One region of the Paenibacillus nanchangensis genome, then DNA from elsewhere that is predicted to be linked to it. Evidence: riboswitches for the same ligand, from Rfam matches in the RefSeq annotation. Region 1 holds a riboswitch; the other holds the start of a gene.
What was found. Region 1 has a riboswitch for cyclic di-AMP ahead of ACE6ED_RS26090 (C40 family peptidase). Riboswitches for the same ligand answer to the same signal wherever they lie in the genome.

Region 1 (7,912 bases):
GCTTGGTACTGAGCAGGTTGGTTAACCCGCTTTTTTTGATGTATTCGTCAAACTGCTTCTTAAGTTTCTCCAGATTCTCTTGTTCTTGCTGGCGAAGCTTCGCCAGGTCCTGGTTGCCGGTGTTTTCGGCCACCACATTGTCCATCTGTTCGCCTTTGCCTTGATCCAAGCTCGAATCGGTAGGTGCGGCAGCGCTGTGGTCCAGGACGCCTGTGCCTCCGTTAAGGACCATACTGAAGGCTTGGCTCATTTCTTCGAATTTCTTGGCGTCGGTGGCGCTCATAGCGTACATAACCAGAAACAGGGCAACCAGCAGGGTCATCAAGTCGGAATAAGGCAGCAGCCAGGATTCGTCGGCATGCTCCTCGTGATCCTCGTGCCGGGCCTTTTTACTCACTTGTGCCGCCCTCCTTCTCGGTGTTCATCTTGGCGCGTTCGGTCGGCGTCAGGAAGACGGACAGTTTCTGGTTGATCGCGATGGTTGAAACGCCGGACTGAATAGACAGCAGGCCTTCGAGCATCATCATCCGAATCTCCATCTCTTGCTTGGACATCCGTTTCAGCTTGTTGGAGATCGGGTGCCAGAGCACGTAACCGGTAAAGATACCAAGCAATGTGGCGATAAAGGCGGCGCCAATTGCGTGAGCGAGCTTCTCCATCTCACTCATGTCCGCCAGAGCGGCAATCAGACCGATAACGGCCCCGAGTACCCCCAGCGTAGGCGCGTACATCCCGGCTTGGGAGAAAATAAGCGCGCCGGCTTTGTGGCGCTCCTCGGTGGCGTGAATATCCTCCATCAGGACGTCGCGTACAAATTCCTGGTCGTTGCCGTCGATAATCATCCGCATGCCGTTGCGCAGGAATCCGTCTTCAATTTCGTCAACTTTCGACTCCAATGCGAGCAGGCCTTCGCGGCGGGTGATGGATGCCCAGTCCATGAACATGGAGATCAATTCCTGTTTGCTGATCATCTTCTTGCGCTTTACGGTCATCAAAAGCAGTTTAGGAGCTTTCTTTACCTCGTTAAACGGGAAGGCCATGAAGACTGATGCAGCCGTCCCCACCAATATTATGACGTAAGCGGCAGGATTGTTTAGAGCTGTCAGTGGAGCATGTTTTAGCACCATACCGTATACAACAGCAACTAACCCTAGTACTAAACCAATAATTGTTGAAATTTCCATTTATGCACCTCGTCCATGAGATTTAACCGTGGTCCGTCTTTGCCGCGCAGTTCGTCCCTGAACATGCGGCAGGGTACCGTAGCGTATACATCGTGACGTATATTCTTATTTATCGACAGGGCAAGCTTTTTTGTGAAGTGATATTTTTAGGCTATAATGGAAAAAAGGAAGATCAGCCTATATGCGAAAACGGAGTGATACAACGTGGGAGTAAAGCACGGGAGAGATTATGGAGAAATATTGACGGACCTGACCAAGGCGGTCTCGATGATCCCGGACAGTTATCTGTTTTTTGAAATGGACCCGGAGGATTGGGAGCAGCTTCCTGAGGAATCCAAAGCGGAAGTATGGGAAGCGCTTGCCGAGGATTTGTTCTACGGGCTTGGCAGTGAACCGGTTATTCATGTCGGCAGCGGTGTGGTAATGCATGATCCGGATACCCACCGGATTAATGTGATGGCCGGGGAGGAAGACCTGGTATCGGTGGAACTGGTCTAACGGCAGGCGGGTCCAAAGGAGGATTTGCCCGAAAGTCAGGCCGCGTGGTAAAATTACAGGAGAAACGACTCAGCGAATACGGTGCGTTAACGAATAGCCGCACATCGTATTCATATTTATCAGGAACCGGGAATACATTTAACCGAAAATGGCCTTTTTTCTGGCGCATCCCTTGGACCAAGCAGCTGAGGGATGTTTTGCTTGAAGGAGGCGTCAAGCCGTTCGCAAGCAAACGGTAGTAAGGGAGGATATACCATTGTTATTCACTGAGGCAGAGCTGCAGGAGCAAGTCGGCAAGCTGGAGGGTTGGAAGCTGGATGACGGCGTGCTGGTGCGCAAATACGTCTTCTCCGAATTTATGAAAGGCATTGCGTTTGTCGATGAGGTGGCTGCCATCTCGGAAGCGTTTGATCACCATCCGCATATCACAATCGACTACAAGAATGTGACGTTAAGACTGACGACACGCGAAGAGGGCGGAGTAACGGCGCTGGATATACGGGAGGCGCACGAGTTCAACGAGGCGTTCGAGAAGTCGCGGGGCGGACAATAAATCAGGACGTGCAGAATAATTCAATATAGCAGGGGCTAGAGGCAGGCAGAGATCGCGGAGCGGATTCCGGACGGTCTCTGCTTTTTTGCTTAGAGACGCAAAAAAACCGCCGAATACACAGTCTGTACCCGGCGGCCCCTTAACGGGAAGGAATTCAGTCATTTCATTTCGGACAAATACATGGCCACATTGGCAATCTCTTCGGGTGCAAGCTTGTCTTTAAAGGACGGCATCTGTCCGCGTCCTTTGCTGATGACTTTGTAGATCGCTTCAGCGTCATGCTGGCTGCCTTCATTTTGCAGGCTTGGGCCGACGCCGCCCTGCAGCTGGTCTCCATGGCAGCTGATACAGTTGGCTTTTACGGTCGCTTCCGCAGCCGCGGTATCCAGCTGGACTACAGGCATGGTCGGATTGTTCTGCTCGGCGACCTGCTCTTTGCCCGGCAGAGTAAACATCAATATAACTGCGAACGCGCAAGCCAGGAAAAATAAACCGCTCATCAACCATTTTTGCATCCCATTCGTCCTTTCTATGTAAGCTCTTCCCTCATTATAACGGAAGGTGAAGCGGTATCATAGCCATTGTGTCAAAAAACAGACAAATATTAGCGGGTATTCCCGCTATTCCAACCCTTCACTGTGCGTCTCGTCATAGACCATGCAGTAAAAAGGCTTCATTCCGTTGGGGGTTTGGCGTTCATAGGTGTCCGTGATCGTAAATCCGCTTCGCTGATAGGCGCGGATAGCCCGCTGATTCCAAGTCAGGACTTCGAGATCAATCTCCTGCCCCGGGTAGCGGCGGCGGGCCTCCCGAACCAGGGCTTTTACGAAAGAAGGACCGTTACCCTGGCCGCATAAATCGGGGCGCATCCCGATGCCCAAACGGACCACCCGATCCATAGGAAACAACTGACCGAAACCGCATAGTTCACCTTTAACGTCAAGCACCGAAACATACTGGCTATCGCGCAGCTCGGGATCTCCGAACTCCACGCCAAGCGCCTCCATCTGCTCCCAAGGCAGCCAGCCGTATATATTGTAAGGAGCCTCATATTTCCAGTCACATACCGCTCGCGCATGTTTGACTTGCATGGGAATAACCTGAAATAACCGCGGAGATACAGACATAGGCGGGCACCCTTCCTTCATTAATTAGGAACTAACCTGGGGAGGAGAGACCGTCCGTTTCCCCATCATTATTATATACCTAATCCGGACAGTTCGAAGCAAGCATCCAGTTGAGTGGAGAGGTGAACTTGACAAATGAAAAAAAATTTGAATTTCTGATCCGAAATAGGCCTAAAGGCTGTTTGATACCCGGTGGTAAGGGTAAATTAGTGATGTGTAGACAAAAAAAGACTCCTTCCAAAGATTTCGGCAAAAATCTTGGGAAAGAGCCTTTGAATGGTGAATGTGATTACATTACATCATCGTTGTCTTCCGATTCCGTGGCGACGGACTCGTAAGTGTCGGTACTCATAATTCGTTTGGCGCCAACGTAGCGGTTGACGTAGTAGCTATCGTTCAGCGAGCTGATGGTTACACCACGTTTTGAGGAGGCATGAGCAAACTTTCCGTCGCCCACATATACTCCGACATGGGACACGCCTCTGCCGCTTGTGTTGAAGAAGACGAGATCTCCCGATCTTAAATCATCCCGGGAAACTGCGGAACCCATCTTGTATTGGGCCCCCGATTGATGAGGAAGCTTGATACCAAGCTTGTCGAATACGTACATAGTGAATCCGGAGCAATCAAATCCGTTAGTGGTGGTTCCGCCGGAAACATATTTCGTTCCAATTGCGGCCTCAACTGCGGAGTCCAGCTTGGAGTCTGCAAAAGCGCTTCCCGCTCCGAGGGTAAGTGCGAGGGAAAAACTGAGGACTGCGGCTGCCAACTTCTTCTTCAAAATATAAACCCCTTCCATGCCTGCGAGGTTAGCTTAAGGATTCGGTAGAAGGTTCCCCTATGACCCCTCTAATGACAGGAGGTCAATTCACCCAAAACTGGTTCCCCCGCTTCCCTGTCCGTCAGGGAACTCGGCGATTCTGATTAATGAATTCGGCGTTATGATCAATGAGTGACAAAAGCTTAGCAAATTATACGGCATTCGTTACAAAAATGTTACTAAAAACTCACTGCGCTTATTGTAACAAAGTAAAAGCCGGTTGGCAATCTTTACTTCCCCGCTAAATGGGGGGCAAGGTCGTTTTTTGAATTGAATGCGTTACCAAAAACCCTGTAACCACGCGGCTTTAAGCGGTTTTTATCATTTTTATGTCTTTTTTCCTGAACTGAGGTTTCAGCGAAAAAAAATAAGGGTAATAGGGAGAATAAGGAAAAGGAAAAACCCGGAAATTCGATTGCGGCAACAATCGGCTCCCGGGCTCCATTGATTAAAGTGAGGATTGTATAGAGGAGATTCGATCAATCGTAGGCTACAGTCTGATATTTGGAGGTACTCATAACACGTTTGGCGCCAACGTAGCGTTTGGACCAATAGCTTTCACTCAGCGAGCTGATGGTTACACCACGCGAAGAAGAGGATTGGGCGAACTTTCCGCCGCCAACATAAATACCTACGTGTGATATGCCTCGTCCTGTCGTGTTGAAGAATACGAGATCGCCGGAACGAAGCGCGCTGCGTTTTACAGCCGTTCCAATGTGATATTGAGATTTCGATGTACGGGGCAAAGTCACGCCCAGTTTCTTAAATACATACTTGGTGAAGCCGGAGCAGTCGAAGCCAGAGGTTGTAGTGCCGCCTGTCTTGTAGCTTACTCCGAGAGTAGAAGAAATGACATGGTCCATTTGGGTCGCTGCGGAAGCGCTTCCGCCCCCCACTGTGAAGGCAATCACAAGGCCCAGCGTTGCTGCGGTCAGTTTTGTCTTGATGGAACGTGTTTTCAACTAGTTGTTCTCCTTCCGGTGCCTGCGAGGTTAGCTCAAGGATTCGGTAGAAGGTTCCCTATGATCTCGGAATGAGATCAATTCACCCACAACTGGGTCCCCCGCTCCCCCGGTGCTGGGGAATTTGGCATGTTACGCACCTATAATGACTTGTCCAATCGGTAACAAATTAACGAGTAAAGATTACAAAGTTGTTACTAAGTACAGGTGTCATTGTAACAGAGGCCCGGACGTTTTGCAAATATTTTTGGCACATCGCTTCTAGTCAAAAGGGCGCACACAACAAAGCCGCCACCCGATAAGGGCGGCGGCTTGTGCCGCGAACGTTTCAGTTCCGTTGTTTGCTGCTCCAGAGATGATATTGGGCAGCGATTCCCCACAGTTTAAAAAGAGTGGCCGGGAACGGCGCGGCTTGTCTTGCAAGCAGCGCGGGCAGTCCGGGCCAGAGCCAGCCAACCAGCAGCGCCAGCAAATGGCTGAACACGCCGCCGGCTCCTAAAAGGAGCGATAAGCCGGTGGCCGGGACAATATTTTTAAAATAAGTCATTAGTGCAGCGGCGATGCTGCGGTTATGAACATACCCGAATTGCATATATAGGAAACATTGCCGGATGATATAGGCGTACAGCGCCCATCCTGCGGCATAAGCCGCGGCGGTTAACAGCAGAGCCGGCTGCAAATAGGAAGCCGTGGTCAGCGTGTAGAGCTTCGGACCAAGCCAGCAGAAAGGCAGCAGGGTCAGCCCCCACTCCGCCAGACTGAACAGGAACACGGGCCAGCCGTACCGCTTCATGCCGGGAAAAAGAAACAGGCCGCGGTTGCCGAGACTCTCCTGTTGTAGCTCGTACAGCAGCCCGGCGCGGATCAGCGGGGACACCAGCATACGCAGCAGCACCATTGCCGCCAGCGTCCAAAGCCAGGTGCGGACCTCGGCATTTTCCAGCAGGCTGAACTGCGCCTCGACGTAATACAGCAGTTTGGCGGTGCTGTCGGCATTTTCCCGGAGCCGCAGCAGAAAGGGATAAACAGCATCCCGGACAAAACTGTAGAGGAAGTAACCCCACAGCAGACGATATACGAACAAAAGAATGAGAATATAAGTCTGCTCTTTAACACTGCGCCAGCCGCGGGCAATCGGCGTTTTCAAGCTCGTTCACCTCACCAGGACAAAATGCCAAGCACGGTCTCTATAAATTTGGCGACGCCCAGCGTCCACCGGGAGGCGGTCTTCGGATCCAGCTCCGCCTTGCGGAAATTGTTCCAATGCTTCGTTTCCAGCAGCAGCGTCCGGTCCGGATCGATTTCGGCGTGAACCAGCGGCGCGGTATGCCGCAGACGGAAGGTTGTGCCGCTTCGGGTGCCGTCCCATTGTTTTTGCAGCGTCCGCCCGTCTGCGAAGGTGAACCGGACAGGCACCGCAGGATACTCCGCTCCTTTTCGCCCAATCTGGACGACGGACTCATAGCTTGCCGCCCCGTCCGTTTCATCGCGGTTTATCTGGATGGAATCAATGGCAAAGTCCGCCGTACCGCCCGAATACACATATTGATCAAAATAGGACTGCCACGGTTTGCGGGTGACCTGTTCGACAACCTGCTGAAAATCACGGGTCGTCGGATGCCGGAACCGGTATTTTTCCGCGTAGGTCCGCATAATGCGGTCCATCGTTTTGCGCCCGGTCTGGCGCTCGATGTCTTTTAGGACAAGCTTGCCGCGCAGATAGACATTTTGCGTGTAGATGTCCGCTCCGCCGTATTTCCACGCCTCCAGCTTCAGCGGGGCGGGAGAAGTGACGAAACCTGCCTGCAGCGGGAGATTCGGCACCGCTCCGTACTCCTGTTCCATCAGCCGGTCTTCGGCATACGAGGCAAAGCTCTCATCCAGCCAGGCTTCTTCAAATTCATTGCTCGCGATCATCCCGTAAAAATATTGATGGGCGATCTCATGAATTACTGTGCGTTCCAGTGAGGAGTCCGGATTCGGGTCGGAAGCGCCGAAGGCGGTGACCAGGGTCGGGTATTCCATGCCGCCCGCCCCGTTGCCGTCAAGCGGCGGAACCACCACCGTGAGCGTTGAATACGGATAAGGGCCATACCATTTGCTGAAATAGGTCAATGCGGACTTGGCAGCCTGAAAATACCGCTCCTTCAAGTCTTTATGCATCGGGTCCAAATACAGCTTGATGCGCACGCCCGGCACTTCGGGCGTAGACAACGCTTCTTCGGCCACAACAAAGCGGGGCGAGGCGGCCCAGGCGAAGTCATGCACGTCGTCGGCATAGAAACGGTAGGATTTGATCCCGTTTTTGACGGAAGCGGTTCGGACGGGGAATCCCGTTGCCGCTACCTTGTAATCAGAGGGAACGGAGATCGTAACGTTATAGATACCGAAATCGCTGTAAAACTCAGAGCTTCCATGGTACTGATGCAGATTCCAGCCTTCATTTGCCGTTCCGCGGACGCCTCTGGGCTCATAAGCGCTAAGCTTCGGAAACCACTGCCCGGCCATTACAAAATCGCCGGCGGCTCCCATCCGCGCAAAGATGCGGGGCAGCTTGACCTCGAATTGGAGCCTTAAAGTAACGCTTTCACCTGCCGTTACCTGCCGGGGAAGATGCACTTTCGCCAGTGTCCGGTCGTGGGGATTGCCGTCGTCCGGCTGAACATATTGCAGTCTGTGAAGAAGAGGCTCCCCGTCCGAGGTCCGGATATCGGTCAGCGTCATCGACCCATAGCCGCCCGCCGGCATTTTGTCTTCCCGCAGCTTGC
Region 2 (7,912 bases), on a different contig from region 1:
GCATCATCTGTGCCAGCGGGACTAGTCCGCCAAGCGGGGTCAAGGTATCGTGCATGTTATTAACCGAGCCGGTTGTCGCGGCCGTCGTGACGGAAGTAAACAGCGCCGATTGGGCGATCCCGAAGCGTACCTCTTTGCCCTCCATGCTCCCCTGCGAAGCGTCGATACCCAAAGCGTTCATTGCCGGGACGCCGCTTTTTTCCGCGCTGTAGACAATCGGCAGGAACACCAGGAACAATATCATCATCGCGGAAAAAATCACCCAGCCCTGCTTGCGGCTTTTCGCGAATTTGCCGTACATGAACGGCAGCGCGGCGGACAGCGACCACATGGACAAAATTTCAATTACGTTGGTCAGCGGGCTTGGATTCTCGAACGGGTGGGCCGAGTTGGCACCCATGAATCCCCCGCCGTTTGTTCCCAGATGCTTGATCGACTCCAGCGAAGCCACCGGACCCACCGCAATATGCTGCGTTGAACCTTGCAGTGTCGTTACCGTCAGGGTCGGATCAAGGGTCTGCGGCACTTTCAGCGCGACCAGCACCAGCGTAACAATCGTCGCCAGCGGCAAAAATACCCGGGTGTGCGCTTTGATAAAATCCTCAAAAAAGTTGCCCAAGGTTTTACCTTTGCTTGTAATCCCTCTTACAAAAGCGACCGCCACCGAAAGTCCGGTTGCCGCCGATGTAAACATCATCATCGTAATGACGGCCATCTGCGAGAAGTAGGTCAAGCCCGTTTCACCGCTGTAATGCTGCAGGTTCGTATTCGTCATGAAACTGATGATGGTGTTAAACACCAGCGTCGGCTCCATCCTGCCGATGCCGTTGGGATTCAGCGGCAGCCCGTTCTGGACCCGCAGCACCAGATAACTTAAGGCGACAAGCACGAAATTCGTAACGACCACGCTGATTGCGTATCGTTTCCACGGCATCCCTTTCCGTTTTTTCAGACCGCTTAACGCGAAGATGGGTTTTTCCGCCCAGCCAAATATTTTATCCGTGCGGTTAGGCTCATTGGAAAATACATGGTATAAATAAGACCCAAGCGGTTTGGCGATCAGGATCAAAATACCGATCACAATGCAGATTTGCAAAATATCCATTTCCGTTCCTCCCTGGCATGAGCTGCAAACAGTACTTAAAATTTCTCCGGATGAAGCAAGGCGTAGATCAAATAAATCAGCACGATGCCTGTGAAAATCAAAACGATGGTCATGCGCCTTCCCCTCCCGTATCCTCTATCGCCTTATCGCACCATACGATAAAGCCAAGCACCAGCAAGGCGCTGACAACCAATGTTAAAATCATCCAAATGTCCATCATGTCACGAACACCTCCACCTGTTTACTCTTTCATCTGCTTTAGCAAAAAAACGACGTTGCCGGTACGGCTGTAAATGACGTATGACGCTCCCAGCTTTTTGTATATGGCCTCGGGGTGCCAAACGGGGGTGACCACCGTTACCTGCTGGCAGGACCACTGGCTGACGAGCTGCAAATACTGGCAGCTAAGCGGCAGGCTGGCCTCGAAAATAAGCACCTGCCTGACTGGAAAATCAGGCATCCCGCAGGCATTGCCGCGGGTGGTGCGAACGTGCAGGATGTCCTGCACGCCCAATTCTCTCAGCAGCTGCTCTTCCTTTTTGTTATTGGTTAAGGCCGCTACCGGTATTTTTTGATGCAGCAGCAATTTTACGAATTCCAATCCCGCCTTGTTTGAAGCGGCGACGACTACCCGGCTCTGTTCCATATGCTCCTCCCCCGAATCTAGCACGCCGTCTATGCATTTGTTCCAGCATGACCTGCACGTCTCCCGGCGGATTCCGGCGGTGAGAGGCGCCCCGTCGTTACTGGCTGAGCCGATGACGACAATGGTCGTCCGGTTTCGGGCGGTCCGCTCTCACCCGGACCTCCGTTCCGTTGACTCGCCAGATAGGCCAGGCAGGCTGCCCTGTCAGAATCGAATTCCCTTCAATTCATGAACCGAATCTTAACGCTGCGCCAGTTTTTTGTAAAACCGTACAGCGGTGAAATTCTCTGATTATGGGAAACTTCTGGTCTTGAGGTGAACCAAAACAAAGGATAACTTGAATTTTCTTTCATTTTCTAGCCCGCAGGATGGTTTTTCTCCATTTTTATGTGATTTTTACGCCTGTTTACCGGTTCTTTTATTCCTTTTTTACAGGGTGCTGAGCTATAGTAGGAACGGGAATGTTGAACGAGAGAGAGAGAGGAATATCCATGCCGAAATGGAAAATGAAGCTGAACCCGCTTAAGCCGTATCTGCTGATTATTATGATGATCACCAGCATGACCCTGCTGATGAGACCTTTTGGACTGGCTTTTGAGGCGGTGAATATAGCGCTGCTGTATCTGCTGCCGGTGCTGTTAAGCGCGGTGTATTGGGGTCTGCGGCCTGCCATGTTCGCCGCCGTTTTAGGTGTGCTTGTGTTTGATTTCTTTTTTGTGACCCCTGTGCTGAGTTTTACGATCGCCGATCTGCGGTATTTGATCTCCTTTTCCGTTTTTTTGGCGGTAGCCATACTTACAGCTACCCTCGCGGTAAAATTGAAGCGGCAGCTGCGGTACTCCGAACAGCGGGAAGCGACCACCGCGGCGCTGTTTGAGCTCAGCCGGCAGATGAGCGACATAACGGACATCCATGCCCTGTTGGAAAACGTATCCCGTCAGGTTTCGCACACCACCGGCTGTGATATTGCGGTATACTTGCCGGATGAACGGAATTCAGTGGTATTGTCCCACTCTTTTGCCGTACAGGAGGACTGGGGACTTAGCGAAACGGAAAAGGTGACGGCTCAGCTCTCCTTTGATCAGGGGGAAGCGGTTGGATATGGTACGGAAACGTTAAGGGATTCCCAGGGGTTTTATCTTCCGCTGCGAACCGAAGACCGGGTACACGGCGTGCTGGCTCTTCATGTGAAAGAGCGGGGCCATGTCTTCTCCGGCGAGCAGCAGCGGATGCTGGAGGCGATCGCCGGGCTGGCGGCCAGCGCGATCGCCCGGGTCAAGCTCGAGGAAGAAGCCAAAATCGCGCATTTAACTGCCGAATCGGAGCGGATCCGCACCGCAATCCTGGATTCCGTTTCCCATGAACTGCGGACACCGCTCGCGGCCATCATCGGCTCGGTAACCGGATTGATTGAGGGTGACAAGCTTTTTTCCCCGGAGGACCGTATGGAGCTGCTGCTTACCATCCGCAGCGGGGCGCACCGGATGAACCGGCTGGTCATTAATTTGCTCAGCATGGTGAGACTGGAAAGCGGCATGCTGCGGCTCAAAAAAAACTGGTGCGATATCGAGGACCTTATCGGCGTCACGCTGGCGCAGGTAAAGGATGTTCAACAGGACCGCAAGCTCCGTGTAATTTTACCGAAGGAGCTCCCCATGGTGCGGGGAGACGAAGTATTATTAGAACAGATGCTGGTGAATGTGGTCAGCAACGCCATCAAATACAGCCCGGACGGCAGCGAAATCGTAATCGAGGCTTATGCTGCGGAGCACACTCTAACCCTAACCGTCTCCGATCAGGGGATCGGTCTTGGAAGCGATGAATACGGCCGGATTTTTGAAAAATTCTACCGTTCGAATGCAAGCAAGCAGATCACCGGTACCGGACTAGGGCTGGCCATCTGTAAAGGAATTGTGGAGCTGCACAATGGAACGATTTCGGCAAAACCGAATACGCCTCAAGGGATGACTGTGGCGGTAACTCTCCCTGTTGAAAGGCACCACGGAGTACAGCTGGAAACTAACGGAACAGAAACGGAGAAGGATAATTTTGAATAACCCTGGAGCACGCATCTTGATCGTCGATGACGAAGCGCAAATCCGCAAACTGCTGAAGGTGACCCTGCAAGCCCATCAATATTCCATTCACGAAGCGTCTACTGGCGAGGAAGGAATAACTCAAGCCGCTTTGGTCAATCCGGATCTGATTGTGCTAGATCTTGGATTGCCTGACCTGGCGGGGATGGAAGTGCTTGTCCGGATTCGGGAGTGGTCGAACGTACCTATCATTGTACTGACCGCCAAAGACCGGGAAGAAGATAAAATCCAGGCGCTGGACAGCGGTGCGGACGATTATGTAACCAAGCCGTTCAGCATGGGTGAGCTGGTCGCAAGAATCCGGGTGGCCCTGCGCCATGTGGCGGGTTCGGGCAGCGAACCGGTGCTGCAGATTGGCGAGCTGACGATTGATCTCGCCCAGCGGATTGTGACGCAGAACGGCGAGCGGGTTAAACTGACGCCAACCGAATACGATCTTCTGAAGGTGCTCGCCACCAATGCGGGCAGAATTGTGACCCAGCTCCAGCTGCTGCAGCAGGTATGGGGAAGCCATCTGGATGAGTCGGAAACCCATTATCTGCGGGTCTATATCGGACATTTGCGCAAAAAACTGGAGTTGGACTCCACGCAGCCAAAACTGATTGTAACGGAGCCGGGCATCGGCTACCGTCTGCTGACGCCGGACTGACCGCCCGGCGTTTTTGCGTACAGCAGTTTGCCGATGCTAACGCCGCCAAGCAATGTTCCGAAGTAATGTTCTTCATTTTTGAGAGTTTTCATGAAAATTCAAGCTTATCCGAGTAAACTCCAGCGAAAATGACCAAAAATTCAGATTATCTCTGTTTCATTGGTGCTGAGCCGAAGATTTCCTCCCTCACAGCGTGTGAGCCTCTTTCTCAGCTTTTACAAAGGCATTTCGGGAAGTGTATCATTCGATTTGAACAAAACGCTTAATTCCCGGAACCCGGGAAGCGGGGGAACCACAGGCCGTTTCAAAGGGCCTGCTTTGGTGTGAATCCGACACGGGACAAACGTATCCCGTGAGGCAGGACGTCTCTCACCGTCCGAATCCGGCAGCTAACCTCGTCAGCGCAGTGGAGAGAACCTTTTTTACGCCATGCTATTTGCAGACGCGGCCGTGTGCCGGTCTATGCAAACCGCAGCGGAGGTTAATCTCCGCCTGCGGTTTTTTTTGCCCATTCTGGGCCAAGGCGAGCCATTGCAAACGCTGCTGTAAACAGCTGGTGGAGGGACAAAAATGAAAACTTATTATTTTGGTACATGCCGCGGGTTATTGGACCCGGTTAGCTTGGAATTTCGGTGTTTCGGGGCAGTATGGTACGAAGAACACGGACATCGGTATGTGGTTGGATATGGCTTTGGCGAGCATCGCGTGGAAATTCTCCGCCAGTTCAACCTTTCCCTGTCTTTACGGGAATGTGCGGACGATAGGACGGTGCGTGAAATTTATCAAGAAATCCGGACGATCCAGCAGGAACAAGACTGGTCCGGCCGGACGAGGCTCCCGCTGCTTGCCGCGTTTAAACAACCGTGGCGGGAAATGCGCCCGGGCTGGTATGTTTTGCGCTCCCGGCAGTGTTTTCCCTGCCATGTTTCCTTTGTGCATAAAACAAAAACGTCTGTATGGCTTGAGCATGCGGCGGTGTGTGAAAATGACCAGGAGCTGCAAGCCTGTATTCAGCGGGCATCTGACGCTCATCAAATTGGTTTCACAATTCTGTCCAACCTGGAGGGCATACGGAATGGATGATTCCCCTTTAACCCAAATCGAATTGTTTTTGTTTAAAGAGCCGCCTTCCTTTCTTCCGGCCAACCGGCGCCAGCGTGGCTGCTGCTTCGTCCTGAAACTCACCTGCGGGACATTCAGCGGGATAGGGTTATGCCGCATTGCCGCCGGTCGCGCTCCCGGGATGGACTTGATCAAATGGGGCGGTTTTTTAAAAGCAATCCGGAGGCGAACGGCGGCGGAGGCCCTAAACATCCTGCAGCTCGAGGGCCGGCAGTGGCGGTCTGATCAGCTGGCACTTGTTGCGTCTGCTCTTCAGGACCTGAAGACAGCCCATCAAAAGGCGCTTAAGCTGGCCGCCGGGGCAGAGAATCAAACATTTCGCTTGAAGCCGAATCCGCCTACGGACGAGCAGCTTTTTCGAGAATCGACCGCCTATTTTTCGGTGTTATAGTACCTGTTGATATCGGCGTGTTCTCTATAGGTCCTGTTTCATCCCCTTCACGATTAGGCCGGGTCCGCTAGAATCAATCTTCCGGGCTTGGCCTCTTAGGGATAATGGATCCCCCGCTCCACCATAAAAGGAATCAGCTTGCGGTTATTAATCGTGCTTGCCGTTTGTCCGCTTGACTGGTACAGCCTATAATCGAATTTGAAACGCTGTTGTACATCCTTCGGTAAATGACGGATATAGTGATGAACGCATTCGGTAACCTGCTCCTGCGTGCCAAAGTCTGCAACCAAATCCAATACTTCAAGCAGATAAATATCGGTTTTGTGCCCGATAAACCATCCGCTATCAACGACGTTTTGAATGACCCCTTCGATATTCGTTCCATAGCTCTCTGCCAATGGAAAAAACTTTTCCTGCAATATCTTGATGATCTCGGTTAATTCCCGCTCCCTGAACCGTTCTTTCGCCAGGTTCCACACCTTGCCTTTTCCTTCCCGTAACTGATAAAGCGGCAAATTCCAATATACCTTTCCGGTCGCTGTGTTTATCATTTTGCAGCTCGTGTTGAACTCCAGATAACTTCCCTGAATATTGTATGTACTGCTTGCAAAATGGACTTCGGCGGTAAAGCAGCCTACCTGCTTCATCATTTTTTTCTTGGATTTGTAGTATTTATATCCAAATGGTTCGCAGGCTGCGGCAATTTGCAGACAGCATTCGTTAAATATTTCTTTGTTTGACTTCTCCATAGTGCTCCCTTCTAACTGTTAGAATTACAATCCGTCCTGAGCGGCCAATGAATTAAAATAACTGACGGCGACCTCGCGGAACTGCTGTGCGGCCTGTGAAATATAACGGCTTTTATGCCATAACAAGGCGATTTCCCGCTTCAGCTCTTGATCCTCTACCTGAAGGTAGCTGATCTGCTCCCGCGCATTTCTGGCCGAGCCGGGCATAAAGGCGAGGCCGATTTCGGCTTCCACCAGCGCGCTTAGCCGCGCAGGTTCATCGCCTTCGTACACATAGCGGGGGACAAATCCCGCTTTTTTGCACACCGCATCGACCAGATCGCGCGTCCCGTAGCCTTTTTTCACCCCGACAAACCCTTCCTCCTGCAGGTCCATCAAGGATACGCTGGTTCGCTCCGCCAGGCGGTGACTATTAGGTACGGCAACAAGGATTGGATCGATGTACACAATCTCACACGCGATCTCCTCCCTGTAGACAGGAGGGGAAGACAAGCAGAAATCGACTTCGCCTCTGTAAAGCAGCGCAATCATTTCCTCTGTGGCAACCATTTGCACATGAAACTGGATCGCAGGATTTTCACTCCGAAACGCCCGTAGAATATTTGGGAGCATGCTCGCCGTAGTTACCGCCAGTTCAAGCGTGTGCTGTTCCTGCCTTGAGAGATCCCGAAGCTCCCGCCTCCCCTCTTCCAACTCAAGCAGCGCACGCTCCGCCCGGAGCAGGAACCGGCTGCCAAATTCGTTTAACCGCAGCTTTCTGCTTGTCCGGTCGAAAAGCGGAACCCCCAGGTCTTCCTCCAGCCGCTGAATCGTTTTACTGAGCGACGACTGTGTTACATGCAGGCTGTGTGCAGCCTCGGTCATATGCTCCAAACGGGCAACGGCAAGAAAATATTGCAGTTGAAGCAATTCCATACTCCGCCACCTTTCATTCCTTTCAGTCTATGTAATTATAGCATAAAATGCGTTTGAGTAAATCAGCCATTTCCCGTACGATTGCTTTAAAACGTTTAGGGGGAAAAAATTATGAAAACCCGTGACTGGTGGCTGATGATATCCGTTGGACTGGGCATCCTGTTAAATCCGCTGAACTCCTCGATGATTTCAGTCGCCATCCCGAGGCTGCAGCAGGTGTTTCAGCTTGACTTTACAGC

Region 2: linked by a shared signal. The riboswitch ahead of ACE6ED_RS15430 (hypothetical protein) and the one ahead of ACE6ED_RS26090 (C40 family peptidase) in region 1 are both predicted to bind cyclic di-AMP.

What each region holds. Positions count from the first base shown of each region.
Region 1 is NZ_JBHOFD010000044.1:27,217-35,128, reverse strand. Features, by position in the region: gene ACE6ED_RS26120 (flagellar motor protein MotB) at 1-397, opposite strand, end outside; gene motA (flagellar motor stator protein MotA) at 390-1,184, opposite strand; gene ACE6ED_RS26110 (hypothetical protein) at 1,389-1,682, shown strand; gene ACE6ED_RS26105 (4a-hydroxytetrahydrobiopterin dehydratase) at 1,939-2,235, shown strand; gene ACE6ED_RS26100 (c-type cytochrome) at 2,394-2,750, opposite strand; gene ACE6ED_RS26095 (GNAT family N-acetyltransferase) at 2,856-3,362, opposite strand; gene ACE6ED_RS26090 (C40 family peptidase) at 3,652-4,143, opposite strand; cyclic di-AMP (ydaO/yuaA leader) riboswitch at 4,146-4,289, opposite strand; gene ACE6ED_RS26085 (C40 family peptidase) at 4,662-5,129, opposite strand; cyclic di-AMP (ydaO/yuaA leader) riboswitch at 5,149-5,284, opposite strand; gene ACE6ED_RS26080 (hypothetical protein) at 5,473-6,291, opposite strand; gene ACE6ED_RS26075 (M1 family metallopeptidase) at 6,303-7,912, opposite strand, start outside.
Region 2 is NZ_JBHOFD010000017.1:123,252-131,163, reverse strand. Features, by position in the region: gene kdpA (potassium-transporting ATPase subunit KdpA) at 1-1,105, opposite strand, end outside; gene ACE6ED_RS15450 (potassium-transporting ATPase subunit F) at 1,141-1,218, opposite strand; gene ACE6ED_RS15445 (hypothetical protein) at 1,347-1,751, opposite strand; gene ACE6ED_RS15440 (ATP-binding protein) at 2,243-3,808, shown strand; gene ACE6ED_RS15435 (response regulator) at 3,801-4,496, shown strand; cyclic di-AMP (ydaO/yuaA leader) riboswitch at 4,746-4,915, shown strand; gene ACE6ED_RS15430 (hypothetical protein) at 5,067-5,579, shown strand; gene ACE6ED_RS15425 (hypothetical protein) at 5,572-6,009, shown strand; gene ACE6ED_RS15420 (hypothetical protein) at 6,105-6,758, opposite strand; gene ACE6ED_RS15415 (LysR family transcriptional regulator) at 6,783-7,673, opposite strand; gene ACE6ED_RS15410 (MFS transporter) at 7,785-7,912, shown strand, end outside.